3 regions of the Kitasatospora sp. NPDC089913 genome follow, and region 2 is predicted to be linked to each of the others. Evidence: riboswitches for the same ligand, from Rfam matches in the RefSeq annotation. Region 2 holds a riboswitch; each other region holds the start of a gene.
What was found. A riboswitch is a leader RNA that binds a small molecule or an ion and turns the genes downstream of it on or off. The one in region 2 is predicted to bind cobalamin.
Positions count from the first base shown of each region.

Region 1: linked by a shared signal. The riboswitch ahead of ACIPYS_RS22475 (prenyltransferase/squalene oxidase repeat-containing protein) and the one ahead of ACIPYS_RS30430 (CoA-acylating methylmalonate-semialdehyde dehydrogenase) in region 2 are both predicted to bind cobalamin.
Region 3: linked by a shared signal. The riboswitch ahead of ACIPYS_RS29460 (peptidase) and the one ahead of ACIPYS_RS30430 (CoA-acylating methylmalonate-semialdehyde dehydrogenase) in region 2 are both predicted to bind cobalamin.

Region 1 covers NZ_JBIVGI010000014.1:204,005-213,535, reverse strand. The annotation lists gene ACIPYS_RS22490 (ABC transporter ATP-binding protein) at 1-1,324, opposite strand, end outside; gene ACIPYS_RS22485 (CbiQ family ECF transporter T component) at 1,321-2,619, opposite strand; gene ACIPYS_RS22480 (hypothetical protein) at 2,624-3,925, opposite strand; gene ACIPYS_RS22475 (prenyltransferase/squalene oxidase repeat-containing protein) at 3,922-6,975, opposite strand; cobalamin riboswitch at 7,077-7,218, opposite strand; cobalamin riboswitch at 7,301-7,378, shown strand; gene ACIPYS_RS22470 (hypothetical protein) at 7,504-8,931, shown strand; gene ACIPYS_RS22465 (hypothetical protein) at 9,090-9,431, shown strand.
Region 2 covers NZ_JBIVGI010000025.1:71,171-80,701, forward strand. The annotation lists gene mmsB (3-hydroxyisobutyrate dehydrogenase) at 1-39, opposite strand, end outside; gene ACIPYS_RS30420 (enoyl-CoA hydratase/isomerase family protein) at 36-1,109, opposite strand; gene ACIPYS_RS30425 (acyl-CoA dehydrogenase family protein) at 1,109-2,257, opposite strand; gene ACIPYS_RS30430 (CoA-acylating methylmalonate-semialdehyde dehydrogenase) at 2,254-3,768, opposite strand; cobalamin riboswitch at 3,972-4,163, opposite strand; gene ACIPYS_RS30435 (amidohydrolase) at 4,272-5,909, opposite strand; gene ACIPYS_RS30440 (APC family permease) at 5,971-7,389, opposite strand; gene ACIPYS_RS30445 (cytochrome P450) at 7,715-8,953, shown strand; gene ACIPYS_RS30450 (GNAT family N-acetyltransferase) at 9,160-9,531, shown strand, end outside.
Region 3 covers NZ_JBIVGI010000023.1:146,777-156,307, forward strand. The annotation lists gene ACIPYS_RS29435 (RNA polymerase sigma factor SigF) at 251-1,279, opposite strand; gene ACIPYS_RS29440 (glycosyltransferase) at 1,873-3,090, opposite strand; gene ACIPYS_RS29445 (NAD(P)-dependent oxidoreductase) at 3,352-4,410, shown strand; gene ACIPYS_RS29450 (hypothetical protein) at 4,593-5,315, shown strand; gene ACIPYS_RS29455 (hypothetical protein) at 5,362-5,832, opposite strand; gene ACIPYS_RS29460 (peptidase) at 5,891-7,024, opposite strand; cobalamin riboswitch at 7,129-7,268, opposite strand; gene ACIPYS_RS29465 (M4 family metallopeptidase) at 7,571-9,531, opposite strand, start outside.

The DNA.
Region 1 (9,531 bases), on a different contig from region 2:
GGTCGCGGGGGTGGGTGCCGTCCGGGATGCCGGGGGCGAGACGGTCGAGGATCTGCCGGGCCGTGGGCCCGGACTCCCCTCTCCGGCCGCGCTCCCGGCCCTCGCCCGACTCCAGGTCGCTCTGGGCCAGCTCCTGCGCCACGGACTCCAGGTAGAGCAGGTCGGTGGGGGTCTGCGGGACGAGCCCCACCAGCCGCCTGGCCCGGCTCGCGGACACCTGCTTGGGGTCCTCGGCCGCCTTCCCGTCCGTCCCGGTCACCCGCACGTTCCCGCCCTGGCGCGGGCCGGAGCCCTGGAGGGCCCAGAGCAGGGAGGACTTGCCGGAGCCGTTGCGGCCCATCAGCGCCGTCACCTCCCCGGCCCGCAGGTCGAGTCCGACCTCGCGCACGGCGGCCACCTGGCCGTACCGCACCACGATCCGCTCGGCGCGCAGCACCGACTCGCCCGACACCCGCTCGCCCGACACCGGCTCCCCCGGCGGCGACGGCCGCCGCGGCGCCGGGACGGGGACCCCGGTGAGCCGTTCCCGCAGCGGCGCGGCGGCCCGGCGCGCGTCGCGCACCGAGAGCGGCAGCGGCTGCCAGCCCGCCAGCCGGCCGAGTTCGACGACGGGCGGGGCGATCACGGTGTTCCGGAAGACCTCGGCGGGCGGGCCGTGCACGACGGTGCCGTCACCCGGCAGGTAGGCGATCCGGTCGGCGTACTGGACGACGCGCTCCAGGCGGTGCTCGGCGAGCAGCACCGTCACCCCGAGGTCGTGGACCAGCCGGGTGACGGCCGCGAGCACCTCCTCGGCCGCGGTCGGGTCGAGCGCGGAGGTCGGCTCGTCCAGGACCAGGACGCGCGGGTGGGCGGTCAGCACCGAACCGATGGCGACCCGCTGCTGCTGGCCGCCGGAGAGCTCGTGGAGCGCGCGGTGGCGCAGGTCGGCCAGACCGAGCAGATCGAGGGTCTCCTCCACCCGCTTGCGCATCACCTTCGGCGGGACGGCCAACTGCTCCATCGCGTAGGCGAGTTCCTCCTCCACCGTGTCGGTGACGAAGCCGGCCGACGGGTCCTGTCCCACCACCCCGACCACGTCGGCCAGTTCGCGCGGCGGGTGGTGCGCGGTGTCCCGGCCGTCGACGGTGACCCGGCCGCGCAGGGTGCCGCCGGTGAAGTGCGGCACGAGGCCGTTGACGGCGCCGAGCAGGGTGGACTTGCCGACACCGGTACGGCCGACCACCAGGCAGAGTTCACCCTCGGGGACGTACAGGTCGACATCACGGAGCACCGGCGCGGCCTCGCCGTCGTACACCACGCCCACCTGGTCGAAACGGATCACTTGGTCACCTCGGTGGTCGTGCGGTCGTCGGTGCCGGTCACGCCCGTCGTCGGACCGGTTCGACCGGTCGAACCGGTCGCAACAGCCGGACCGGTCGGAACAGCCGAACCGGCCGCACCGGTCGAGCGCGGCGCGGGCAGGGCCGTGGAACCGGGCGGGCGGCCGGGCGGCGGCGCGACGACACCGGCGGCGCCCGCCAGCAGCAGGGCCGCCACCGGAACGAGTGGCAGGGTCGGCCAACTCAGCGGGTACAGGGACGGGTTGAGGTCGGTGGCGTCGTAGCCGACGGTCCCGAAGAGCAGGGCGGCGGCGGCCACACCGCAGCCGGCCACGGCGAACTCGGCGACGCGCCAGCGGTCCGGCCGGTAGGTGGTGCGCCGCACCCGGCGGCCACCGAGCAGCAGGCCCGCCACACAGAGCCCGGCCCCCGCCAGCAGCGCGGGAAGTCCCAGCACGGCGGGGGCGGTGCCGTCCAGCAGGCCGTACACCCCGGCGCAGAGGCCGCACATGCCGAGCAGCATCAGGGCGCCCGTGGTCCGGCGGGAGCGGCGGGTGGCCGTCCCCGCCCGTCCGTAGCCGCGCGAGTCCATCGCGGCGGCCAGGTGCAGCGAACGCTCCAGGGCGTCCTCCAGCACCGGCACGACGATGCTGCGCAGCGCGCGCACCCCCTTGGTCCGGCCCGCCCGCAACCTCCGTGCGCGGGCGACCCGTTGCACGCTCTGCACCAGCTGCGGAGCGACACTGAGCGACACCGTCACGGCGACACCGAGCTCGTAGAGGGCGCCCGGCAGGACGCGCAGGGCGCGCTTGGGGTTGGCGAGGGTGTTGGCGGCACCGATGCAGCAGATCAGACACGCCAGCCGCAGTCCGTCGAAGGCCGCCGAGAGGGTGGCCTCCAGCGAGACCGGGCCGCCGATCTCGATGCCCGCGTACCAGGCGGGGGTGGGGATGTGCGGGAGCGAGAACAGCAGGTGGTCGTGCGGGGTGATGCCGGTCGCGAAGACGCAGCGGAAGACCACCCGGATCGCCACCACGGTCAGGGCGAGCCACAGGTAGTACTTGAACCCCCGCGCCCACGGCGCCTCGGTCCGGCGGGCGGTGACCACGAAACCGAGTACCGCGAGGACGAGCAGGAGCAGCAGCGGATTGGTGGTGCGGCTCGCCGCCGTCGCCAGCGCCAGCGCCCAGATCCACCAGGCCAGGGGGTGCAGGTCGCGCGGGATCCGCCGGCCTCCCCCGGCCCGCGCGGAGGCGGGTCGCGGGAGGGCGGCGGCGGGCTTGTCGAGCGTGCTCACCCGGTCACTCGGCCTGTCGCCGGCGACGGCGGCCGACAGCCAGCGTGGTCAGGCCCAGCAGCACCAGGAGGACGACGCCCACCACGGCGGGGACGATCGACCCGGAGTCGTGCGGCGCGTCGGCGGCCGGGGCCGCGTTCATCACCACCGGGCCGGCCGCCGCGGCGGGCGCCGGGGCCGTCGGAGTGTCGGTCGGCGCCACCGCGGGAGTGCTCTCGACGGTCTCGGGCGTCTCCGCCGGGGCCGGGGCGGGCGGTTCCGTGCTCGCGCCGTCCGGTGGCGGGGGCACCGCGCTCTCCGGTGCCGGATCCGTAGGCACCGGGGCCGGGGCCCCGGCCTCCGGCGTCACCGGCCGGGGGCGTCCGGCGCCGCCGGAGGTCCCGTTCGGGGTCGTCGCCCCGGTGGACGGCTTCTTCGGGGTCGTGGCGCCGCCGCTCGTACCGCCCGAGCTCGCACCTCCCCCACTCGTGCCGGTGCCCGCGGCGCTTCCGCCTCCGGCGCTGCCGCCTCCGCTCGCGCCGGCGCCGGCGGAGGAGCCTCCCGATCCGGTGCCACCGCCGGAGGAGGCGGTTCCTCCGGCGGAACCGCTCCCGCCGGTGGCGGCGGCTCCGCCCGACGAGGCGGAACCGCCCGAGGAGGCGGCGCCGCCGGTCGTCGCGCCGGCCGTGCCACCGCTCGTGGAGCCGCCGTTGCCGCCCGTCCCGGGGTCGGTCGGCGGCGGGGTCGGGTCCGGGGGCGTGCCCGTCCCACCGCCGGTCGAGGTGTTGTGCGCGCGCAGGGTGTCGGGCGCGACGGTCGGCCGGCCCTCGGTGCCCTCGATGTTGGTCCCGCCGAAGATCCACAGGTCGACGCTGCCGGGCTTGGGCTGGTAGCTCATCGCGCCCAACTGGCTGTACGACCAGTCGTTCTGGCCCGGATCCGCGTGCCAGTACGACCAGTACGCGGTGGCCGGCGGGGTCAGGACGCACTTCTCCTGGTCCGGGGTGGGGAACTGCTTGCCGCCCTGGAAGCCGCTGTAGCCGATGCGGCAGATGAACGCCGGACCGTCGTGCCCGGTGCCGGTGGTCTTCCAGCCGCCCTGGTTCAGCAGCGTGTACCCGGTGGTGGGGGTGGTGCCGCAGGAACGCAGCAGCGGACCGCCCCACTTGCTGAAGTCCACCGCCAGCACCACACCGGAGGTGGTGGTGCACTGCTCGATCGGCAGCGGGGCCGCGACCGCCGGCGTCGTGGCCGCGCCGATTCCTCCGGCCGCGAGGGCGAGCGTCGCCGCGGCGGCTCCGACCAGTCGGCCGATCCGCCGGATCACCGGTGACGCCCCGGGGTCGAGCCCGCGCGGCGGCGGGCGACGAGGACCGCACCGGCTCCGGCGGCGGTCAGCAGTGCCGCGACACTCGCCAGTCCGAGCGCCTCGCCTCCGGTGGTGGCCAGGCTCCCCGTGCCCGTGCGGGCCTGCACCGGTCCGGCCGGGACCGCGCCGCCGTTCCGCGGACCGTCGACACCACCGGCGAGCGGTCCCTCGACGGGCTGAACGACGCTTCCGCCGGCGGGCGGGGTGACCGACATGCCGGGGGGCACGGGGGAACCGGTGGGCGACGGGGAGGAGGAGGCGGTACCGGTCGCCGTCGCCGTCGATGTCGATGTCGCCGTGACGGTGGCCGTGGGGCTGGGGGTCCGGGTGACCGTGGCGGTGGGCGTCGGCGTACCGGTCGAGGTCGGCGTGGCCGTCGCCGTCGGGGTACCCGTCGCGGTGGGCGTCGGCGTACCGGTCGAGGTCGGCGTGGCCGTGGCCGTCGGGGTACCCGTCGCGGTGGGCGTCGGCGAACCGGTCGGCGTCCCCGTGGCCGTCGCGGTCGGGGTGGGCGTCGGCGTGCCGCCGAGCTCGCGGCGCAGGGTGCCGAAGGAGATCCCGGTCGCGCCGCCCACCGCCTGGGTGGAGGCCCGGACGTCCGAACCCTGCTGCCCCTCGGAGGCCACGTTGAAGCCGCCGTCGGCGTTCTGCTGTCCGGCGAGGGAGTCGAGCGCCTTCGCGATCCGGGGAGCGTAGGCGGACTGGCGGAGGGTCATGCCCTGGATCGCGAGGGCGGCCGAGTTGGTCGAGTTGCCGGACGCGCCGGGGAAGCCGCCGTCCGGCAGCTGCCGGCCGGCCAGCCAGGAGACACCCCTGTCGACGGCCCGGGCGGCCTCGTCACCGGGGACGAGTGCGAGGGCCATCACGGCCATCGCGGTGCTGTCCACGTCGGAGTCGCCGGTGGCGGGGACGAGGCTCGGCCAGGAGCCGTCGGCGTGCTGGAGGCTCTTGAGGTAGGTGACGGCGGCGGCGGCGTTGGCCGCGTCGCCGGCCCGGTACTGGGCCATGATGCCGAGCGCCTGGGAGAACACCGAGGTGGCCCAGGTGTAGTTGCCGGGTCCGGCGCAGCCGGTGGCGTCGTCGGCCTTGGCGCAGACCGCCGCGGCCAGGGCCGCGATCAGGTCGTGGCCGCCGAAGGCCCGCGGGTCGCGGCCGACGACCTCGGCCAGGAGGGCCTCCTTGCCGATGGAGCCGCCGCTGGCGTACTCGGTGCCGATGCCGGTCCAGTCGTTGACGGTGCGCTCGCCGGTGTCCTTGCCCTGCTGGTCGAGGAAGTCGACGATCCGGCGCAGGGCCGCGTCGTCCGCTCCGGTGGCGGCGAGGGCGAAGGCACCGTCGATGGTGAGGCCGAAGTCCGCGAAGTCCGGGAACGCCTCGTAGTAGTGGCCGCCGATCAGGTTCGCCGGGGCGGTCAGGTAGGCGCTGCCCCTGGCCAGGTCGGGGGTCCGGCCCGCGGGCGCGGTCGGGGTGGTGGTGGCGCCGTTCGGGTTGTGGCGGACGGTACTGGGGTCGGTGCCGGTCAGCGCCAGCACGGCCTGTTCGGTGGCGGCCGGGTCGGCGTCGGTCGTCGACTCGTCGGGGAGGAAGCCGCCGTCCTTGCCCTGCCGGCCGCCGAGCCATGCCTTCGCGGCGCTCTGCCTGGCGCCCTGCCCGATGGCGAGCAGGGCCTGGGCTGCGGCGGCGGTGCTCACGGTGTCACCGGGGGCCCCGGCGTACGGGGCGTAGGAACCGTCGGCCTGCTGGCCCGCCACGAGCCGGTCGGCGGCCTTCTTCGCGACGGCCTCGCCCCCGCCCGTTCCGCGCAGGGCGAGGACGGCGAGGCCGGTGGCCACCGGGTCGGCTTCGCAGTTGTCCCCGGCGACGATCATCGAGCCGGCGATCCCGCCGTCGGCGCACTGGAGCACCGCGAACCGCGCGAGCACCGACGCGGTAGGCGTCACACCCGCGCGCCGCAGGGCGATCACGCCCCAGGCCTGGGTCCAGGGCGAGGCCGCGCCGTAGAAGTCCCCGGCGGCCGTGCACTTGCCGTTCTCGCCCTGGGCGGCGCACACGTGCTCGGTCAGCGCGGCGATCAGGTCGCGGCCGCCGAAGGCCCGGGGGTCGCCCTCGGTGCTCTCGGCGACCAGGGCCAGCAGAGCGGCGGCCCTGGAGTCGGGCTTCCCGGCGGGTCCGTCCGGGAAGAGGAACTCGTCGATGTGCGCGGCGAGGTAGGCGACGACCTTGCGCAGGGCGGGGTCCTGGGTCCCGGCGGCGGCGAGGGCGATCGCGGTCTGGGCGGTCCGGGGGAAGTCCGCGCCCTCGAAGGCCCAGTTGCCCATGTACTCACCGTTGACCAGCTGGGCGGCCAGCCAGGCGGCCGCCGCGGCGGGGTCGCCGGGCTTGGTGGAGGGGACGGTCGGGCTCGGGGAGGGGGACGCGGTGGCCGACGGCGAGGGCCCGGTGTTCTTGGCGCGGACGGAGTCCGGGGTGAAGGTGGGCGCCCCGCTGGTGCCGCCGATGTCGGTGCCGCCGAAGACCCAGGCCTCGACCTCGCCCGGCTTGGGCTTCTGGGTCAGGGCTCCGTAGCGGCTGTAGGTCCAGGTGTCCTGGCCGGCCTCCGCGATCCAGTAGGACCAGTACGCCGTCGCCTGCGGGGTGGTGGTGCAGGGTTCCTCGGCCACGGTCGGGTACTGGGTCCCGCTGTCGAAGGTCCCGTTGCCGATCCGGCAGATGAAGCCGGGGCCGTCGTGCTCGGTGCCGGTGGTGCCGAAGCCCGCGTTGTGCAGCAGGTTCATGCCGGTCGTGGGGTGGGCGTCGCAGCCCCGGACCACGCCGCCGCCCCAGTGGCCGAAGTCGACGGCGACGATCGCGCCGGTGGTGGCCGTGCACTCCTCGATCGGGTCGGCGGCGGCCCGGCCGGGATGTCCGATCAGCACGGTGCCGCCCGCGGCGACCGCGACGGCACTGGCCGCGACGAGGGACGCGAGCCCCCGGAATCCGTGGCTCGTACGACTGCTGCTGGGCCTCACTGGCGACTCCCCGATCGGTCATCGGGTCGCACGACGCAGCCGACGGCCCCTCGCACGAGGAACCGCCCGGACCGCGTCGTAGTCCACGACGACGCAAGCACTCCTGAACAGGACCTCGGCGCAGGCATTCCGGCTCATCCGCCGCTGGGGACGGATCTACGGTTGCGGGTCAGCGCCGGAATCGGACCGGCTTCCCCTGACTGCCGAGGAGAAAAAATCGGTTCATCAGACCATGGGGGTAGGAGGAGCGTCAACGGTGCGTCATGTCGCTTTCCCCACCTCGTGGTCCCTCCGGCGGTGCGGTAGCGTCCCCGGTGGCCGAGCGGGGGAACCCGGTGCGAATCCGGGGCTGACGCGCAGCGGTGTGGAGCGGCGCGCGGCGTCGCTCCGAGCCCGGATGCCCGCCCGGCCGCGCAGCATCAGCGACAGCCAGCCCACGCGATCCGGGCGGCCGCCGCCCCACCGCCCCGCGCCGCACCGGCGCCCGGGCCGGGGCCGGATCGGCGCCCGCCACTCCGAGGAGTCCCCGTGCCCGTTCCCGCCCTCCCGCGCTCCGTCCCGTCCCGTGCCGCCTCCGCGGTGACCGTCGCGGTGGCGGCCGGTGCCCTGGTCCTGTCGGCCGTTCCGGCCCACGCGACCGCGACCCCGGCCCAGATAGCCACCTCCAAGAGCACCGGTGTGACCTACCTGAAGTCCCTCCAGGCCGCCGACGGCAGCTACGTGACCGGCGGCGGGCTCTCCAACGAGTGGGCCTTCAGCGCCCTCGCCGCCGCGGGCACGGCCGCCGCCGACGTGACCCCCGGCGGCGACCCCACCAAGAACGCCCGCCTCGTCTACCGCAACCAGCTCGCCGCCGCCGGCTGGCCCGGGGCCTCCCCCGTCGCGACCGACTACCAGCGCGGCACCCTCAACGCCTACGCCGCCGGCATCGACCCCGCCCGCGTCGGCCCCGGCCGCAACCTGATCGCCGACCTGGTCGCGTACTGGCAGACCGCCGAACCCGGCTACTACGGCCCGTCCGCCAACTTCAACGGCACGGTCTTCGGGCTGCTCGCCCTCGGCGGCGCCAAGACCCAGAGCGGGACGAAGCGCGTGCCGCAGGCCCTGCTGGACGCCTCCGTCACGGCCGTGCGCGCCAACCAGCACACCGACGGCGGCTGGAACTACAGCAAGGCCGCGGGCGACCCCACCGAACTCGGCAAGGGCAGCGACATCGACATGACCGGCGCGGCCATGGCCTCCCTGTGCGTCGGCGGCGTCCCCAACACCGACGCCGCGGTGGTGGCCGCCAAGAACTTCCTCAAGGGCAAGCTGCTGTCCTCCGGCGCGTTCAACGCCATGTGGGGCGCCAACACCGACTCCAACGGCTGGGCCGTCTCCGGCCTCAACGCCTGCGGCATCAACCCCCAGGGCACCGACTTCACCAGCGGCACCGGCAAGACCCCGGTCGACTTCCTGATCGCCCAGCAGTTCAAGCCCGGCGGCGGCTTCAAGTACCTGTCCACCGACACCGTCCCCTCCGCCTACGCCTCCGTCGACGGGCTTCGCGCCGTCGCCGGCGCCGGCTTCACCGCCACCCCGCCCGCACCGGTCGCGGCCGGGGAACCGGCGTGGGCGGCCACCTCCGCCTTCACCGCCGGCACCGCCGCCCGCCTCGCCCTCGTCGTCGACAACGGCACCGCCACGCCGAAGGTCTGCGCCGTCACCCTCACCCCGACCGGCGGCACCGTCACCCTCGGCGACGTCCTCGACGCCGCCGCCACCGCCACGCCGAGCGGCTGCGTCACCTCCGTCACGCCGTCCACCGGCGCGGGCACCATCACCGCGATCAACGGCACCGCCAACAGCGGTCCGTCCACCTGGAAGGTCGTCCTGGACGGCGGCACGGCCGCCGCCGCCACCCGCGCCACGACCGTCCACGTCGGCGACACCGTCTCGCTGCGGTACGGCAGCTGATCCAGGACACGCCGCGGGTCGCGGGTCCCCGGGCGCGGTAGCAGGGGCCTGCGGCCCACCGCTCGTTCCGCCGGGGTGGCGGGAACGCGCGGCAGCGAGGAGCATCACCGTGCGGCGCCACCGCACCGCCGGACATTCGAGCAGGGGGACGGTTCCACATGAGGACTTCCAGGTGGGCGGCGGCGTGCTACGTCGCCCTGGTCGCGGTGTCGGCCGCGTTGGGCGGGGCGACCGGGAACGGACGGTTCTACCTCGCGGCCGTCGTCCTGACGCTGCCCGTCGGGCTCGTCGCCCTGGTGGCGGTCTACGTCGTCCGGGGCCTGCTGACCGGTGTGGGCGGCCTGTTCACCGGAACGAGACTGCCCGACGGTTCCGACCCCGCCTGGCTGACGGACGCGGGCGTCGTGGCCAACACGCTGCTCTTCACGGCCGCGGCGGTCGCCACCGTGTTCGTGGCCCGCCGGTTCTCGGCCCGCCGCCGCACGCACCGGGCGGCCTGACCGCCCGTCACCGCGGCCTCCGACAGTCCGTCCGTGTGACGGTGCCGGTCTCAACCAGTGGGCAGAATGGTGGAACGGGCTGCACCGCCGGGTGATCTGC
Region 2 (9,531 bases):
CATGTTTCCGAGTCCGACGAATCCGATCCGGTGGGTCACCAGCGCTCCAGGGGGGTGAGGTCGGCGAGGCCGAGTTCCCGCTCGCCCAGCGGGGCGAACCAGCGGGCCACGGCGGCGGGGTCGACGGCGTCCAGCGTGGCCGGACTCCAGTGCGGTGCGCGGTCCTTGTCGATCACCTGGGCCCGGATGCCCTCGGCGAGGTCCGGGGTGGCCAGGGCCGCGCAGGAGCTCCGGTACTCCTGGTCGAGCACCGCCTCCAGGGGGCCCAGCTCCCGGGCCCGGCGGAGCGCGGCCAGCGTCGCCTTGACGGCCGTCGGCGCGTTGGCGGTGATCCGGTCGGCCGCCTCCTTCGCCTCCGGTTCGCCGCTCGCGGCGAGCCGTTCGAGGATCTCCTCGACGCTGTCGGCCGCGTAGCAGGTGTCGATCCACTCCCGCTGCCGCTCCAGCCGGCCGGCCGGCGGTTGCCCGACGTGCCGGGCGAGGGCGTCGTGCACGGTCGACTCGGCCAGGTCGTCGAGCAGGGCGGGCAGCCGCCCGGCCGGCACGAAGTGGTCGGCGAGGCCGCAGAGCAGCGCGTCCGCCGCGCCGGCCGAGCCGGCGGTGAGGGCGAGGTGGGTGCCCAGCTCGCCGGGCGCCAGGGCGAGCAGATAGGTGCCGCCGACGTCGGGCACGAAACCGATGCCCGCCTCGGGCATGGCGATCCTGGTGCGCTCGGTCACGATCCGGACGCTGCCGTGGGCGGAGACCCCGACCCCGCCGCCCATCACGATGCCGTCCATCACCGCGACGTAGGGCTTGGGGTAGCGGGCGATCCTGGCGTTGAGGCGGTACTCGTCGCGCCAGAACTCCTCGACCTCGCGCGGATCGCCGCCGGTCGCGGCGCGGTGGATGGCGACGATGTCGCCGCCCGCGCAGAAGGCCCGGTCGCCGGCCCCGGTGACGACGACGGTCGCGACCCGCGGGTCCCGCTCCCAGTCGTCGAGGACCTCGGTGATCCGGCGCACCATGGTGTGGGTGAGGGCGTTGAGGGCCTTCGGGCGGTTGAGGACGATCAGGCCGGTGCGGCCCTCGCGCTGGACCAGGACCTCATCGGTGGTGCCGTCGCCCATCACGCGGCCCCGGTCAGGCCGCGGGCCACGATGACGCGCATGATCTCGTTGGTCCCTTCCAGGATCTGGTGCACCCGCAGGTCGCGGACGATCTTCTCGATGCCGTACTCGGCCAGGTAGCCGTAGCCGCCGTGCAGTTGGAGCGCCTGGTTGGCCACCTCGAAGCCGGTGTCGGTGGCGTGCCGCTTGGCCATCGCGCACAGCTGCGGGGCCCGGGCGTCGCCCCGGTCCAGGGCGTCGGCGGCCCGCCACAACAGGGCCCGGGCGGCCTCCAGTTCGGTGGCCATGTCGGCGAGCCGGAACTGCAGTGCCTGGGCGTGCAGCAGCCGGGCGCCGAAGGCCTCGCGTTCGGCGAGGTAGGAGACGGTGCGCTCGAGCGCGCTCTGGGCGCCGCCGAGCGAGCAGGCGGCGATGCCGAGGCGGCCGCCGTCCAGACCGCGCATGGCGATCCGGAAGCCCTCGCCCTCGCCGCCGAGCAGCCGGTCGGCGGGCAGCCGCACGCCGTCCAGGAGCACCTGCCGGGTCGGCTGGGCGTTCCAGCCCATCTTGCGCTCGTTGGCGCCGAAGGACACGCCCGGGTCGTCCCGGTCGACCAGGAAGGCCGAGACGCCCTTCGCCCCGGGGCCGCCGGTGCGCGCCATGACCAGGTAGACCTGGGCACTGCCGGCGCCGGAGATGAACTGCTTGACGCCGTCGAGCACCCAGTGGTCGCCGTCGCGGACGGCCCGGGTGGCGAGGGCGGCGGCGTCGGATCCGGCGCCGGGTTCGGTCAGGCAGTAGCCGCCCAGGTGTTCGGCGGTGCAGAGCCGGGGCAGCCAGCGGGCGCGCTGGGCGTCGTCGCCGTGGCGGTCGACCATCCAGGCGACCATGTTGTGGATGGAGAGGTAGGCCGCGATGGACGGGCAGCCGGTGGCGAGGGCCTCGAAGGCCACCGCGCCGTCCCGGCGGGTGAGGCCGGAACCGCCGGACTCCTCCCGGACGTAGACGCCGGCCAGGCCGAGCTCGCCGGCCTTGCGCAGCACGTCGACCGGGAAGTGCTTGGCGAGGTCCCACTCCACCGCGTTCGGGGCGAGGTGCTCGTCGGCGAAGGCCCTGGTGGTCTCCGCGATCGCACGCTGGTCGTCGGTGAGATCGTGCACGGCGCTCATCCCATCGTCGGCATGGTGAAGCTGGCGCCCTCCTTGACCCCGGAGGGCCAGCGCGAGGTCACCGTGCGGGTGCGGGTGTAGAAGCGAATCGAGTCCGGCCCGTGCTGGTTGAGGTCGCCGAAGCCGGAGCGCTTCCAGCCGCCGAAGGTGTGGTAGGCGATCGGCACCGGGATCGGCACGTTGACGCCGACCATGCCGGTGTTCACCCGGCGGGTGAAGTCCCGGGCGGTGTCCCCGTCACGGGTGAAGATGGCCACGCCGTTGCCGAACTCGTGCTCGCTGGGCAGCCGCAGGGCCTCCTCGTAGTCGGCGGCGCGGACCACGCTGAGCACCGGCCCGAAGATCTCCTCCCGGTGGATCCGCATCTCCGGCGTCACCCGGTCGAACAGCGAGGGGCCGAGGAAGAAGCCCTCCTCGTGGCCCTCCAGCCGGAAGTCGCGCCCGTCGACGACGAGTTCGGCGCCCTCCTCGACCCCGAGGTCCAGGTAGCCGCGGACCCGCTCCAGCGCGTCCCGGCCGACCAGCGGGCCGAAGTCCGCCGCCGGGTCGTCCGAGCGGCCGACCTTCAGCGCGGCGATCCGCTCGACCAGTTTGGCCACCAGCGCGTCGGCGGTCTCCTCGCCGACCGGGACGGCCACCGAGATCGCCATGCAGCGCTCGCCCGCCGAGCCGTAGCCGGCGCCGACCAGCGCGTCCGCCGCCTGGTCGAGGTCGGCGTCGGGCATCACGATCATGTGGTTCTTGGCGCCGCCGAAGCACTGGGCGCGCTTTCCGTGGGCGGCCGCGGTGGCGTAGACGTACTGGGCGATCGGGGTGGAGCCGACGAAGCCGACCGCCTGCACCCGGGGGTCCTCCAGCAGGGTGTCCACGGCCTCCTTGTCGCCGTTCACCACGTTCAGCACGCCGGGCGGCAGTCCGGCCTCGAGGAACAGCTCGGCGAGCCGCAGCGGCACCGAGGGGTCGCGCTCGGAGGGCTTGAGCACGAAGGCGTTGCCGCAGGCCAGCGCGGGCGCGGCCTTCCAGAGCGGGATCATCGCCGGGAAGTTGAAGGGGGTGATGCCGGCGACCACGCCGAGCGGCTGGCGCATCGAGTAGACGTCGATGCCGGTGCCGGCGTTGTCGGTGAACTCGCCCTTGAGCAGGTGCGGGATGCCGGCCGCGAACTCGACCACCTCCAGGCCGCGCTGCAGGTCGCCGTGGGCGTCGGCGACGGTCTTGCCGTGCTCGGCGGAGAGCAGCCGGGCGAGCGCGTCCCGCTCCTGCTCGACGAGTTGGAGGAAGCGCAGCAGCACCCGGGCCCGGCGCTGCGGGTTCCAGGCCGCCCACGCGGGCTGGGCCTGCGCCGCGTCGGCGATCACGGCCTCGACCTCGGCGCGGCTCGCCAGCGGCACCCGGGCCTGGACGCGCCCGGTGTTGGGGTCGTGGACGTCGCCGAAGCGGCCGGACGTCCCGGCGGTGCGCTTTCCGCCGACGAAATGGGTCAGTTCGGGGACGATCAGGTCAGGGACCATCGGTTCCTTCTCTCGACAGGATGGGGAGAGGAGGAGTGGAGGCCGCGCCGGTGCGCGGGCGCACGGTGGTGCGCTCGGCGCATGACGGCGTCGGCGGACGAACCGTCAGCGCGGGTGCGCCCCGGGGCTCGTCGGCACGGCACAGCCGGGGGCGGTGGAGCGGAAGCAGCCCGGATTCATGCGTGTCGTCTCCATCCTCGTGGAAAACACGGACCATCCGCGGCCGGTATCCTGACTCCCGGATCGACGCGCGCCCCCGGGCCTTCCCGGCTGGCTGCCAGTGGCCGAACTCCTGCGAGGACGAACTCCCCGGTCACAGTGGCGGGACCGTGCCGGACTCACACCGGCTTCCCTGACACCGCGGACCTGTTCCGACCATATAGTTGGACGTCCTAGTAAGTCCAGAGCCCCTTTCCGGCCGGGCGCGTCGGAACCCCCGCCGCCGGAACGCGACGGGCCCCGGGGGAAGCACCCCCGGGGCCCGAACGGCAGTTGACGCGTGATCAGTCGGTGACGTGGACCGGCTCGCCCCCGACGTAGGTGCGCAGCACCCGGGCCGACGCGATCTCCTCGGGCGGACCGGTGAGGATGTCGCGGTCCAGGACGACCAGGTCGGCCAGCATGCCGGGCGCGAGCACCCCGGCGTCGTCGTGCCCGTTCACATGGGCGGTGCCGGCCGTGTAGGCGGCGATCGCGGAGGCCAGGTCCAGCCGCTGCTCGGGCAGGAACACCCGGTCGTCCTCGGCCTCCGGCTCCCTCCGGTTGACCGCGACGTGCAGGCCGGCGAGCGGGTCCGGGCTGCTCACCGGCCAGTCGCTGCCCGCCGCCAGGGTCGCCCCGGCCCGGAGCAGCGAGCCGAACGGGTACTGCCAGGAGGCGCGCTCCGGGCCGAGGAAGGGGATGGTCAGTTCGTCCATCTGCGGCTCGTGCGCCGCCCACAGCGGCTGGATGTTGGCGACCGCCCCGAGCCGGGCGAACCGGGGCAGGTCGTCCGGGTGGACCACCTGGAGGTGGGCGAGGTGGTGGCGGGTGGCGCGCCGGCCGTTGGCGGCGCGGGCCGCCTCGACCGCGTCCAGCGCCTCGCGCACGGCCCGGTCGCCGAGGGCGTGGAAGTGCACCTGGAAGTCCAGCGCGTCGAGGGCGGTGACGTACTCGCGCAGGGCGGTGGGGTCGACGAAGCTGAGGCCGGAGTTGGCGGTGGCGCAGCCGCAGCCGTCCAGGTAGGGGCTGGTCATCGCGGCGGTGAAGTTCTCCGCGATGCCGTCCTGCATGATCTTGACCGAGCCGGCCCGGAACCTGCCGTGCGCGGCGGCGGCGCGGCGCTCGACCAGCCCGGCGATCTGCTCGGCGCCCCGCTCGCGCTCCCACCAGAGCGCGCCGTTGACCCGGGCGGTCAGCGCGCCGGAGCGGGCGGCCGCCAGGTAGGCGTCGGACGGGTCCGGCTGGCCGTTGAACTCGCCGAGCAGCGCGTCCTGCCAGCCGGTGATGCCGAGCGAGTGCAGCAGCCGCTGGGCCCGCAGCAGTCCGTCGAGCCGGTCGGCGGCGGTGATCGGCGGGACCAGCCGGGCCACCAGGCCGGTGGCGCCCTCCTGGAGCACTCCGCTCGGGGTGCCGTCGGCCTCGCGCTCGATCCGGCCGTCCGCCGGGTCGGGGGTGTCGCGGTCGACGCCGGCGAGTTCCAGCGCCCGGGTGTTGGCCCAGGCGCCGTGGTGGTCGCGGTTGGTGAGGTAGACCGGGCGGTCCGGGACGACGGAGTCGAGCAGCTGCCGGGTCGGCAGGCCGCCCTCGAAGCTCTCCATCGACCAGCCGCTGCCGGTGATCCACTCCTGGTCGGGGTGGGCGTCTGCGTAGGCGCGGATCCGCTCCAGGTAGTCGGCCACGCCGACGGTGCCGGTGAGGTCGCAGACGGCCAGCTCGGTGCCGCCGAAGACGGCGTGGATGTGCGCGTCCTGGAAACCCGGCAGCAGCAGCTTGCCGGTGAGGTCGACCACCTCGGTGTCCGGACCGATCAGGTCCCGGACCTCGTCGTGGCCGACGGCGGTGATCCGGTCGCCGGTGACGGCCAGTCCGGTCGCCCGGGTACGGGCGGCGTCGCCGGTGTGCACGGGGCCGCGGGTGAAGACCAGATCGGCCTTGGTCATGGGTGGTGCTCCGTTCTCGGGTGGTGCGGGTGGTCCGGGTGGCGTGGCCCGCCGGTACGGGTCAGCGGGTGTCGCCGAGGAAGTAGGGCGAGCGGCGGCGCCAGCGGGCCCAGGCGGCGGCGGGGAGTCCGGTGACGATCATCAGTACCACGACGGTGAGTTCGAACCAGCCGTTGTCGGCGGCGAGTTCGAAGTGGTCGGTGGAGTCGTAGAAGGTCCAGGTGAGGTAGCCGCCGACCACCAGCAGGACGGCTGCGCCGAGCAGCGGGCCGACCACCGCGCGCAGCCCTTCCGGCAGGTCGGTGCGCAGCAGGTGGCGGAAGCGGACGGCGGCGGCGACGGCGGTGAGGGCGTAGTAGAGGGCGACGATGATGCCGATCGCGTTGACGGCGGCGGAGATCAGGTCGTTGACGGTCGGGATGACGATCGAGCACAGGGCGAGCGCGACCGCGACCCCGGTGATCAGCAGGGTGCCGAGGGCGGGTGTGCGGTGCTTGGGGTGCAGCCTGGTCCAGACGGGGCCGAGCACGCCGTCGCGGCCCATCGCGAACAGCCCGCGGGCGGTGGGGATCACCGAGGACTGCAGGGAGGCGACGGCGGAGAACATCAGGGCGATCAGCGGGAGTGCCGCCAGCGGCTGGTCGGCGAGGCGGGCGCCGAAGTAGGTGAGGCCGTGGGCGCCGTTGTCCGCGAGTTCGTCCAGTGGCAGGACGCGCTGGAAGGCGGTGCCGGCGAGCAGGAACATCAGCAGCATGACGACCAGGGCGAGGGTGCCGGCACGGGAGGCGTCACGGGGGTCGTGGACCTCCTCACCGACGCTGAACACCGACTCGAAGCCCCAGTAGCAGAACACGGCGAGGACCATGCCCTGGGCGAGGGCGTCGAAGGAGGGGATCGTCAGCGGGTTGAACCAGTCGAGGGAGAACGGCTGGTCGCCGGCGAACAGCCCGTAGCCGCAGAAGCCGAGCAGGACGGCGTACTCGAACACCAGCAGCGCCTTCTGCAGCCGCGCGGCCAGGCCGAGACCGCGCACCGCGACCAGTGCGGCGGCGACCAGGACGGCAAGGCCGATCAGGGTGCACTGCACGGTGGAGTCGGCGTCCAGCCGCAGTCCGGCGACGCTGCGCAGGTGTGCCTCGTCGAGCAGCTGGATGATGGAGGAGCCGGTGACGGTGGTGGTGTAGGCCATGAAGACGACGGTGCCGACGGTGTTGACCCAGCCGGTGAGGAAGCCGAGCCAGGGGTTGAGGGTGCGCCCGACCCAGCGGTAGCTGCTGCCGGCGTCGGGCTCCGAGCGGTTGAGTCGTCCGTAGCCGCCGGCGATGGCCAGCACGGGGAGGAACGCGAGCAGCATGATGGCGGGCAGGTGGAGGCCGACGACGCCGGCCATCAGGCCGAGGCCGATGCCGATGCTGCTGGTCGCGGCGGTACTGGAGGCGGCGATCGCCGCCCCGTCGATCAGGCCGAGGGAGCGGGGCATGGAGTCCTGGGGGGCGTTGCGGTCCGTTCTCGGACCGCTGCCCGTGGCCTTCGCCGTCGATGCCAAGGGATCACCGCCTTGCTGGTGGGGGGGTGGGGTGGGGGTGAAGTGCGAGCCATGAAACCGGCGGCCCCGCGACACGTCAATGCTGTTGTCATAAGGACGGCGTGCGGGACCGGGTCCACCGGACGCTCCGCACCGTGCGCGGGCGCGCCGCCGGGGCATCCGGAACACCGACGGGCGCCCTTCCCCCGGTCGCCGCCCCCGCCGTACGGTCACAACCGGCCGGTCGACCGGCCCGCCGCTCCCCGACCGAGGAGGGCCCGTGGAACCCCGTAGCCCGTTCACCCACGTCCTCGACCCCCACGCCGCCGACCTGCACGCCGAAGCCGCACACCTGCGCACCCACGGCCCGGCGGTCCGGGTCGAACTCCCCGGCAAGGTCCTCGCCTGGTCGGTGACCCGCGCCGAGGTCGCCCGCCGGCTCCTCGCCGGGAACCGGCTCGCCAAGAACGCCCGCCGGCACTGGCCCGAGTGGATCGACGGCCGGGTCGGCCCGGACTGGCCGCTGGCCAGCTGGGTCGCGGTGGAGAGCATGTTCACCAGCGACGGCGAGGACCACCACCGACTGCGCACCCTGACCGCGCCCGCCTTCGGCCCCCGCCGGGTGGAGGCCCTGCGGCCCCGGGTGCGCGCGATCGTCGCCGCGCTGCTGGACGGACTGCGCGCCACCGCGCCCGGCGAGGCGGTCGACCTGCACGCCCGGCTCTCCTACCCGCTGCCGACCACCCTGATCTGCGACCTCTTCGGTGTCCCCGAGGAGCAGCGCCCCGAGGTGCGGCGGGTGGTCGACGGCGTCCTGGAGACCGGGGCCGCCCCCGAACGGGCCAAGGCCGTGCTCGACGACCTGTTCGCGGCGATGGCGCACCTGGTGGCCACCAAACGGGAGACACCCGGCGACGACATGACCAGCGAGCTGATCGCGACCCGGGACGCCGCCGGCACCCGGCTGAGCGAGCAGGAGCTGGTGTCCACCCTGATCCTGATGATCGGCGCCGGCTCCGAGACCACCGTCAACCTGATCGACCACACCGCGGCCCTGCTGCTCACCCACCCCGAGCAGCTGGCGCTGGTCCGGGACGGCTCGGCGACCTGGCGGGACGCCATCGAGGAGGCGCTGCGCCTCGAAGCGCCGGTGATGCACCTGCCGCTGCACTTCGCCGCCGAGGACATCGATCTCGGCGAGGGCGTGCTGATCCGCACCGGCGAACCGGTCCTGATCGCCTACGGGGCGGGCGGGCGCGACCCGGAACTGCACCCCGACCGGCCCGACGTCTTCGACCTCACCCGGCCCGACCGGACGCACCTGGCGTTCGGCTTCGGACGCCACTACTGCCTGGGCGCCGCGCTCGCGGTGCTGGAGGCCGAGGAGGCGCTGACCGCGCTGTTCGGCACGTTCCCCGAGGTCGGGCTCGCGGTGCCGGCGGCGGAACTGCGGCACCAGGAGTCCTTCGTCGTGAACGCCCTGCAGAGCCTCCCGGTCCGCCTCTCCCCCGCCGCCTGACCGAGCACCGGCGTGCGGGGGGGGGGGCCCGCCCGGGGCCCCCCCCCCCCCCCCGCCCCCCCCCCCCCGCGGGGGGGGGGGGGCCCGGGGCGGGCCGGGCGCCCCACCCCCCCCCCCCCCCCCCCCGGGGGGGGGGCCCCCGCGGGGCCCCCCGCCACGGACGCCGGCCGCCGCCGACTGTCGGAGGCGGCCGCTACGGTACGGCCATGGACGACGACCGCGCCCCCGCCGTACGCCTGGAGCCCTGGTCCGAGGGCGACGCCGGGCTGCTGCGCGCCCTCAACGCGCCGGAGCTGACGACCCACCTCGGCGGCCCCGAGTCCGAGGAGGCGCTCGCCCGCCGCCACCGCCGGTACGTCGCGCTGAGCGCCGACCGCACCGGCGCGGGGCGGATGTTCCGGATCGTGCTGCCCCCGACCGGGGAGACGGCCGGGAGCATCGGCTTCTGGGACCGCGAGTGGGCCGGCGAGCGGGTGTACGAGACGGGCTGGGCCGTCCTGCCGGCCTTCCAGGGCCGGGGCGTGGCCACCGCCGCGGCCCGCGCGGTGGCGGAGCGGGCCCGGGCCGCGGGCCTGCGC
Region 3 (9,531 bases), on a different contig from region 2:
GCCGCTCCGGAACGCGGTCGGGAACCTCCGCTGCCACCGCGCTCTCCTCTCTCGTACCGACGGCCCCCCGCAGCGCGGGTATCCGCTGCGGGGGGCCGGAAACACGAGGAAGCACCGGAATTCCCGGTCGGAGGGTCTGCTCCGTTCCGTCCGTCGGATACCGGGTCGGCGCCCTCCGGACTCCCGGGGTGCGGCCGCCCCGCCCGGAGTCGGCCGCCCGGAGTCGGCCGCCCGGACCAGCCTCGTGGAGTCAGCCTCGACCCTGCTCCGAAGAGGACCCGGGACCGTCCGGGTCGTCGCTCCAACCCGCCGCGTCCCGGTCGTCCAGCTGTTCGCGCAGGTGGGCGAGGGTGGCGGAGAGCAGCCTGGACACGTGCATCTGGGAGACCCCGATCCGCGCGGCGATCTCGGACTGGGTCCGGTCCTCCCAGAACCGCATTTCGAGCACCGTCTGCTCGCGCCGCGGCAGCTGCCGGAGGAGCGGCCGGACGGCGGTGCGGAAGTCGGCGAGCTCGATCCCCGGATCGCACGAGCCGAGCCGGTCCAGCAGCGCGCTGCCCGACTCGTCGGTGTCCTGCTCACGCGGGGCGTCGAGGGAGTTGGGCCGGTAGACCCGGCCCGCGATCAGACCCTCGACCACCTCGTCGACGTCGAGGTCGAGCGCCTCCGCGATCTCCTCCGGGTGCGGCAGCCGGCCGAGCTCCTGCTCCAGCCGGTCCGAGCCACGGGCCACGGCGAGGTAGCACTCCTGCATCCGGCGCGGCACCCGGACCGGCCAGGAGGTGTCCCGGAAGAAGCGCTTGATCTCGCCGGCGATGGTGGGGATGGCGTAGGTGACGAACTCGACGCCGCGCCCCGGGTCGTAACCGTCGACGGCCTTGATCAGGCCGACGGTGCCGACCTGGAGGATGTCGTCCATGTCCTCGGGGCGGTGACGGAAGCGGCCGGCGATGAACCGCACCAGCGGCATGTTCAGCTCGATGATGGTGCCGCGCACGTAGCTGTACGCGTGGGTCTCGCGGGCCAGGCCGGCGAGGCGGTCGAAGAGCGCGTCGCTCAGCTCGCGGGCCTCGGTCTTGCCCATGGCCCGCAGCTGCGCCTCGCTCGGGCGCGGGGGCAGGTCGGGCGGCGGGTCGGCCGGGTGCCAGGGCGACGGGATGTCGGTCGGCGGGACAGCGGTGGCGTCCTGGGGGACGCCGTCGGCGGCGGCGGGCAGGGCATCGGGGGTAACGGGCGGCGGGTCGGTCCGACGGCCGACGTCCGACATCGTTGTGGACACGGCGGTTCTCCTGGGCAGCGGGAACGCCTCGGACCGCGAGAGGGTAGGGCGTGATCGCCCGCGCACTGCGGCCCCTCTTCCCGAAGACCTCTGCCCGGCTTCTTCAAGCGACGGTCCAGGTGGCGCCCTGTGCGGGCGCGGGAACGGCGTGCGGTGCTGTGCGACCGCTCCGGTGGTTCTGGTACCCGACATGGAGCGGTTCATTCTGATTTGTCGGCTTGAATGTTCTCCGGTCCTCGATGTTTCCCGGCCCCGTTCCACCGGGGTCTGTTGCAGGCTCGGGTCCGCACACCGTGCGTCACCGGGCGTCGGGCGTCACCGGCAGTAGGCCGGACGGCACGCCACGCGTCACCGGACGTCGGGCGTACCCGCTCGTCCCGCCCCGGCCGGGCGGCGGTCCGCCCGCAGGTCGCCCTCGATCTCCGCCAGGATGCGGCGTTCCCGGCTCGACAGGCCCGGTCCGTCCATCACGGCCACCTCCGCACCACGGTGCTCACCCCCCGGACACCGGGCGGGTGCCCGGGCCGCGGCACGGCAATCCGGCCGGCGACCCCGAGTACCCGGGTCCCGCGCCGCACCGGCCCGGGGGCGGGTCAGCACCCGTCGAGCAGCAGGCGCGCGGCCACCTCCGCGCCGTCGGTGCGGACGGCGGCGGCCACGGCGGCGGCCCGCCCCCGGGTCCGCGGCGCCAGGACGGTCCGCAGCGCGGCGGCGACCGACTCCGCGGTCGGAACGGCCGTGTCGTGCACCGCCCCGATGCCCAGTTCGGCGACCCGGGCGGCCCAGTACGGCTGGTCGACGATCTGCGGCACCACCAGCTGCGGCGCACCCGCCAGGGCGGCCGCCGTGGTGGTGCCCGCGCCGCCGTGGTGCACGACGGCCGCGACTCGGGCGAACAGCGCCCGGTGGTTCACCTCGCCGGTCACGAAACGGTCGTCCGGAGCGCCGTCCCCACCCGCCGACAGTTCCGCCCAGCCCCGGCCGACGACCACCCGGCGGCCGGCGGCGACGGCCTGCTCGACGGCCAGCCGGGCGACGTCCTCCGCCCCGCGCATCGGCATGCTGCCGAAGCCCACGTACACCGGCGGCTCGCCCGCGTCCAGGAAGGCGGTCAGACCGGCGGGCAGCGGGCGCGGGTCCGGCAGCAGCCAGGCGCCGGTCTGCACCACGTCGAGGTCGGCCGGCAGCCACGGGCCCAAGGTCGGGTCGGTGGCCAGCCAGGGCCGCCCGGTCAGGACGTGGTCACGGACGTTCTCCACCACCGGCAGGCCGACCGCCGTCCGGTGCGCGTTGACCGCCCCGCCGAACAGCGCGTTCATGCTCTCGACGTCCAGCTCCCACAGCTCCGTGCTGTCCGCCCCCGCGGGCGGCGCAGGCCGGCCCGGGTACTGGAACGGCGGGTGGTGCGGCGACGGCAGGACGGTGGGCTGCAGGCCCGCGTAGACGAACCGGGCGCCCGCCGTCTCCGCCGCCGCCCGGGCACCGGCCGCGCTCGGGAACAGCCCGGTCGCGACGACCGCGCCGCCCGCCGCCGCCTGCCCGAGCACCGCCTCGTAGGACGCCGCCGTCAGCCGGGCCACCCGGGTGGGGAAGTCCACCGGCGCCGCCGGGGCCGCACCGGTCACCAGCGCCCGCACCGGGTCGCCCACCGGCACCACGGGGACGCCGAGCGCGGCCGACCGGGCCGCGAACTCCTCGTCCGAGGGCGCGCAGAGCCTTGCGTCCGCGCCCAGTTCGCGCAGTCGCACCGCGAGCCCCAGCATCGGCTCGACGTCCCCCCGCGACCCGTACGTCGACAGCACCACACGCATCCCGCCCCCTCCCGCCACACCTGTTCCGGTTTCGACGGTGATTCTCCGACGTCCCCGGGGCCTTGCGGCAAGCCCCCGGGTGCGCGGTAGCTTGGCAGCGGCAGTGATCATCAATCAGCTCCCGCGCCCCTCGTTGCAACCGCACCGCGCCGCACCGTGCCGCGCCGTGCCGCACCGCGTCACGTCGCCCCGCGTCGCCGTGCGTCCGTGGGGATCCGGCCGGGGCAGAACGGGGGCCCGGTGGGGCGGAACGGGGGCCCGGTGGGACGGAACCGGATCCTGTTGCTGGACGCGGCGCCCGGGGACCTGCTCCGCGTGGAGCTGGAGCGGCTGCTCGGCCACGGCCTGGAGGTCACCCTGAACCTGCGGCGGGTCGCGGACCCGGCCCGCGCCCGCTACGACTGGGACGGACGGGTGGCCTTCACCGACTTCGACCCCTTCGACGAGGCCGCCCTGATCGCCGCGACCCTGCGCGACGGCGGGCACCGGGCCGTCAAGTCCCGGGCCGGGGTGCCGATGCGCGCCGGGTTCCTCGCCGCCACGGCCGCCGGCACGACCGAGGCGCTGAGGGTGATCGGCCGGGCCGGAGCGGGCACCGACCACGTCGACCTCGGCGCGGCCGCCCGCCTCGGGGTCGCCGTGACCCACACGCCCGGGTCCAACGCCGACGCGGTCGCCGAGTTCGCCCTGGCCCAGCTGCTCGCCCTGAGCCGGGACCTCGTGCAGCACAACGCGGCTTCGCACCGGGGCGACTGGCGCACTCCGGCGTCACCGTCGCGGGCCCTGTCCGAACTGACCCTCGGCATCCTCGGCCTCGGCCGGACCGACCGCGCACTGGCCGGCCGGGCCCGCGCCCTGGGCCTGACCGTCCTCGGCCTCGGCCGCGGCCCGGCGGCCGAGGAGGACGGCGTCCGGCGGGCGGGCTCCCTCACCGAACTGCTGACGACCAGCGACGTGCTGTCCGTCCACCTGCCGCTCACGGCACGCACCCGGGGACTGATCGGCCGCCGCGAACTGGCGTCGGTGCGGCCGGGCGCGGTCCTGCTGAACACCGCCCGGGGCGGGATCGTCGACGAAGCGGCCCTGGCCGACGCCCTGCGCGATCCCGGGCACCCGCTCGCGGCGGCGGCCGTCGACACCTTCGAGCACGAGCACGCCGCTTTCGCCTCACCGCTCTTCGGGCTCCCGAACGCCCTGCTGACGCCGCACGTCGCGGGGATGACCCGCGGTGCCATGGCCGAGGCCGCCGTCCGCTGCGCCGACCACGTGGCGGCGCTGCTGGCCGGTCGGCCGGAGGGCGTGCCGGTGGCGACGGGCTGACGAGCTGACCGGCTGACCGGCTGACGGGTCGTCGGTTCCGACCCTGCCGTTCGGCAGGGGTGGAGCCGCCGGGCGAGCTCGGTAGATGTGCCGATCGGTACATGTGCGGGTGGGGGTGCCGCGACCAGGATTGGGGGCATCGAGAGGGCGGCCGACGGGGCCGCCGGGGAGGGAGACCCACCATGTTCCGCATTCGTACCCACAACCGTGCCGCCGTCCGGACCGCACGTGCCGCTCGGGCTGCTCGGACCGCACGGGTTGCCGCTGCCGCCGGGCTGGCCCTCGCCGCCCTCTCGGGCGTCGCGCCGGCCTCCGCCGACACCCTGTCCACGGACGGCGTGTCCACGGTTTCCCTGTCCGGCGAGTCCGGGCCCGCCGGCCGGGGCGACCGGCCCGAGCGGACGGCGAGCGTCAGCGGCAGCGCCCGGATCTCGTACGCCTTCTCCCCGGACGACGAGATCCGGTTCACCGTCGACGCCCGCGCGAAGCCCTACTCCCGCCCCCTCCCGGGGACGAACTCGCCGAACGGGCTGCCCACCGATGCCGTGGGCACGGTCCGCTACTCCCACCGCGTGGCCGCCACCGGCGAGGTCCACAGCGCCGAGGCCGAGGTCGACTGCCTGAGCACCGGCGGCCCGGTCGCCACCCTGACCGCCGTCATCGGCTCGGACACCGAGAACCGCAAGGAGCGGATCGGTCTCAGCGTCTACCAGGGCAGCGGCCGCGACGGCGCCCGCCTCGGATTCTCCTGGGGCGTGGCCAATCTCGACCTGGACGCCGACCAGAAGCCCTACCAACCGGTGGTCGGCACCTGCATGGCTCCGGCGCCGTTCGCCCCGGTGCTGCAGGGCGGTTTCACCGTCCACCACGTGGAGTTGGAGGCCCCGAGGACGCCCGGCCGGTAGGGCGCGGTCCGGGCCGGACCGCGCCCTGGGGAGAGCGGGGCCGGGGTCAGGGCGCGGTGATGCCCGGCTGGGCACCGGCGCCGAAGGACCAGCCCTCGACCTCGCCCGGGGCCGGGTTGTAGGAGCCGGCGCCGAGGCTGCTGTAGGACCACGGGCCGCCGTGCGGGGCGTGCCAGTACGACCAGTAGGCGGTGCCGGTGGGGTTGGTGCAGGTCGTCGGCAGGGCGTTGATCTTGCAGACGAAACCCGGGAAGCGCGGGTGGAAGGAGTAGGAGAAGCCGGCGCCGGTGATCGCGGCGAGGCCGCTCGCCGGGTCGCCCGGGGCGCAGCCGGTCTCGATGCCACCACCGAGGGCGGTGAAGTCGACGACGACGGTGACGCCGGAGGTGCCGGAACAGGCTGCGGCCTGCGCCTGCGGGGCGGTCGCGGTGGAGACGCCGAGCAGGCCGGCGGTGAGGGCCGCAGCGGTGGCGAAGGCGCCGAGGGTACGGCGGGCCGGGTGGACGGAGGTGGTCATGGGCGTGCTCCTGGGGTGTGGCGGGCGGCAGTGCGGGTCACGGGCGGGCGGGCGACCGTCAGGGGCGCACGGCCGGGGCCGGGCAGGCCAGGGTCGGGGCGGACGGGCGGGCGCCGTGGGCGCTGAGGCCGGCCAGGCCCTGGCCGGAGAGGCCGAGGACGGCCTGAGCGGTGGCCCGGGCGGCGTTGGCGGGGTTGAAGCCGCTGGCGTCGTAGGCGACGGCGCCGCGCACGGAGGGGTCGGCCGAGCAGCCCTGCTGGAGCTTCACCAGGCTGCTCCAGCCCTTGAGGCCGCTGATGAACCGTCCGCCGGGGAGCAGGGCGGAGGTGGCCAGGCCGGTGCTGTTGGCGTTGGAGGTGGTGGCACCGGCCGCGGCGAAACCGCCGTCGGTGTTCTGGTGGGCCGTCAGCCAGTCCAGGCCCGCCTTGGCCTTGGCGCTGCGGCCGGTGGCGGCGAGCGCCTGGGCCGCGAGCGCGGTGGCGTCGGCGTCGGCGGTGCAGGTGGCCTGCCCGAAGGAGACCGGGAAGCCGCCGTCGGCGCACTGGGCGGCGGCCAGGAAGTCGACGGCCGGGGCCGGTACCCCACCGGGGGTGCGCTGGAGGGCGATCAGGGCGAGGGACTGGCCGAAGGCGTTGCTGTAGTCGCCCCACTGGGAGCGGTCGGAGAAGCGGCCGCTCGGCGTCAGCAGGGAGCGCAGCCGGGCGGGCAGGTCGACGCCGCCGAAGGCCGACGGGGTGGCGCCGCGCACCTCGACGACCAGCAGGAGCTTGGCGGTGGCACCGGCGTAGGCCTCGGTGGTGCCGTCGCCGAGGTAGCCGCTCAGGATGTCGGGGCGGGCGAGCCAGGCGGTGGCGCGGGCGGCGGCCTGGTCGGCGCTGCCCGCGGCGGCGAAGGCGAGCACGGCGTCGATGGTGAGGCCCTGATCGGGGTAGGCGGTGCCGTCGAAGACCGACTCGAAGTGGTCGCCGTTGACCAGCTGGCGCGCGAGCCAGCCGGCCGCGGCGGCGTCAGGACGGTAGGTGGTGGCGTTGTCGCCGGAGGCCGGGGCCGCAGCGGTGACGGCCGGCGCGGTGACGGCCGGGACGGGCGCGGCAGCCTGGGCGGCGGTGGCGGCGGGGAGGGTGGCGGTCAGGGCCAGCGCGGATATCGCGAGCAGGCGGAGCGGGCGGCGGCGGAGCGCGGAGTCGGACATGCGAGGCCTTTCCGGGCCTGGGCGCACGGGCGACCGCCGGCGACCGCGCGGGACGGACCGCCCGACGGCTCCGGGAGCCCCTGGCCGCAGACCACGACGGGAGGAGGGGACACGCCTCCGCCGACGGGTACTCGGGCTCGCCACCGACTGCCGTCGGCGGCCTACCGTTGCGGGTCAGCGCCGGAATTCGACCGGACTTCCCCCGACGGCGGAGTCAGAACATGACGGCTCATGATGTCGGCTCGGCCGAGAGAGGGTCAAGGCCGGTTCGAGGTCGGATCGCCGTCGCCGGGTCTCGGCTGACAGGACCTCAGCGGCCCGGGCCGCCGGGACCGGCGGGCGGTGGTCCGTCACCTGGACCGCACAGGCGGGTCGTCGGTACCAGCACTTCGGCGACGAGCCTGCTGCGGCGGGAGCGGCGGTCCGGTCACGGCAAGGACCCGCCCGGCTGCCGCAGGGATGCGGCGGCCGGGCGGGAGACCGGGGCGGACGGGGGCCGGGCTTCGGGGTCGAGAGCCCTTGGGTCCCCGGGGCAGCCGCCTTCGGTCAGCAGGTGCCGGCCGCGCGCTCGCGCACGACGAGGTCGGTACGGCCCGCCGTGGCGTCCAGCCAGACCACCCGGGTCCCCCGGTCGGCCACCGGGGAGTACTGGCCGCCCCGGTTGCAGGACATCCGCTCCGGGGTGCCGCCGGTGAGCGGGAGCTGCCAGAGCTTGGGCAGGTCCGTGTTCCTGGTGCCGCCCGTCACCGGGCGAGCGGCTTCGGCGAAGGTGACGGCCCGGTCGGAGGCGGTGAGGCCGGAGATCCGGCGCGGCTCGGTGCCGGTGCCGAGCCTCGGGCCCGCGGGCAGGAGGTCGCTCACCCCGGAGCCGTCCAGCGCGCCGGAGCGGATCGTGCTGCCCTTCGTCCGGTCGAAGGGGGTCTCGACCCACAGCAGCCGGCCACCGGCCAGTCGGGTGCTGCCGACCTCGGTCCCGGCGGCGGCGTTCGCGTCGTCCACCACGTACTGGGCGACGACCTTGCCGGCGGCGAGCGAGTAGACCGTCGGCGCGCTCACCGTCCGCTCACCGACCTGCCAGCTCTCGGTCCAGGCGAGCAGGCCGTCCCGGAAGGCGAGGGCGGAGGCCCGGTGGCCCTCCGGCAGCGCGATCGGCACCGCCGGGGCGCCGGCGCGGGAGAGCACCGGCCCGCCGCGGCCGGTGGCGTAGTCCGTCATCAGGAAGGCGACGTCCCCACCGGAGACCCGGACATCGCCGAAGTACTGGTTCGCGCCGCGCTGGACGCTGCGCGCCGGGCCACCGTCGAGCGGCCGGGCCAGCACCTCCATGCCCCAACCACCGTCGGCCCCCGGCCCCATCGCCACCCACGCGGCCGTCGTACCGTCGGTCGCGGGCCAGCCGTGCGAGCGGCCGTCCTCCGCGCTGAGCCGGGCGGGCTCGGCGGAGCCGGCGACGGCGCCCGTGTACACGGCCATGCTGCCCTTGGCGCCCTCGCCCGCGGTGGCCGCCACCCAGCGGCCGGCCGCGACGTCCGGCGCCACGCTCTCGGTGGAGAGTTCGCGCAGCAGCGGCCGGCTGTCCACGCCGATCCGGCGCTGCCAGCCGGCCTTGATCCCGTGGGCGTCGAAGGCGGCGGCCACGGTGCGGAGCCGGGCACGGTCGAGGCCGAGCGCGCGGCCCGCGGCGAGCACCGCGTTGCGGGCGTCGACGAAGTCGTCCAGCGGGGTGAGGTACTCGGCCAGCGCGCGGTAGACCAGACGGTCGGCGAGGAGCGGGTCGAGGGTGCGCCGGATGTCCCACAACGCGCCGGAGAAGATGGTGGAGTTGAGGTGCACGCCGCCGTTGTCGACCCCGGCGGGGGCTCCGACGTAGTCGGCGACGGTGGTGCGGCGGTCGTCCAGCCGGCGGTCGGCGCAGGCCTCGGGGGTGCCGGTGCGGCAGAGGTCCTCACCGAGCAGCGCGGCCCTGGGGTCGGTCATCGGCATGCCTCGGCCGGTCACCTCGATGGCGTTGCCGAAGTAGTCGGCGACGGCCTCGTCGAGGGCACCGGACTGGCCGAGTCCGACCAGCTCCGCGGTGTGCTTCACGACGCCGTGCGTCATCTCGTGGCCGGCCACGTCGCGCGCGGCGGAGAACGGGAGGTACTTGCCGCTGCCGCCTCCGTAGACCATCTTCCGGCCGTCCCAGTAGGCGTTGTCCAGGGGCTCGCCGAAGCTGGTGACGTTGACGACGGAGGTGATCGGTCCGCCCTTGCCGTCGATCCCGTCGCGGCCCAGTCGGTCGCGGTAGAAGTCGTACACGGCGGCGGCGTTGAGGTGGGCGTCGGTGGCGCCGCTGGTACCGGTGACGGCCGGGAAGTCGGTGGTCGGCGAGGCGGCGGGGTGGGCGTCGGCGGGCAGGGTGCTGAAGTCCAGCTCGTCGCGACCGGCCGCGTCGTAGGTGGTGACGGTGGCGGGGCGGGTGAGGTCGACGAGCTGGTAGGTGCCGTCCGGGAGTCGGCCGATGTTCA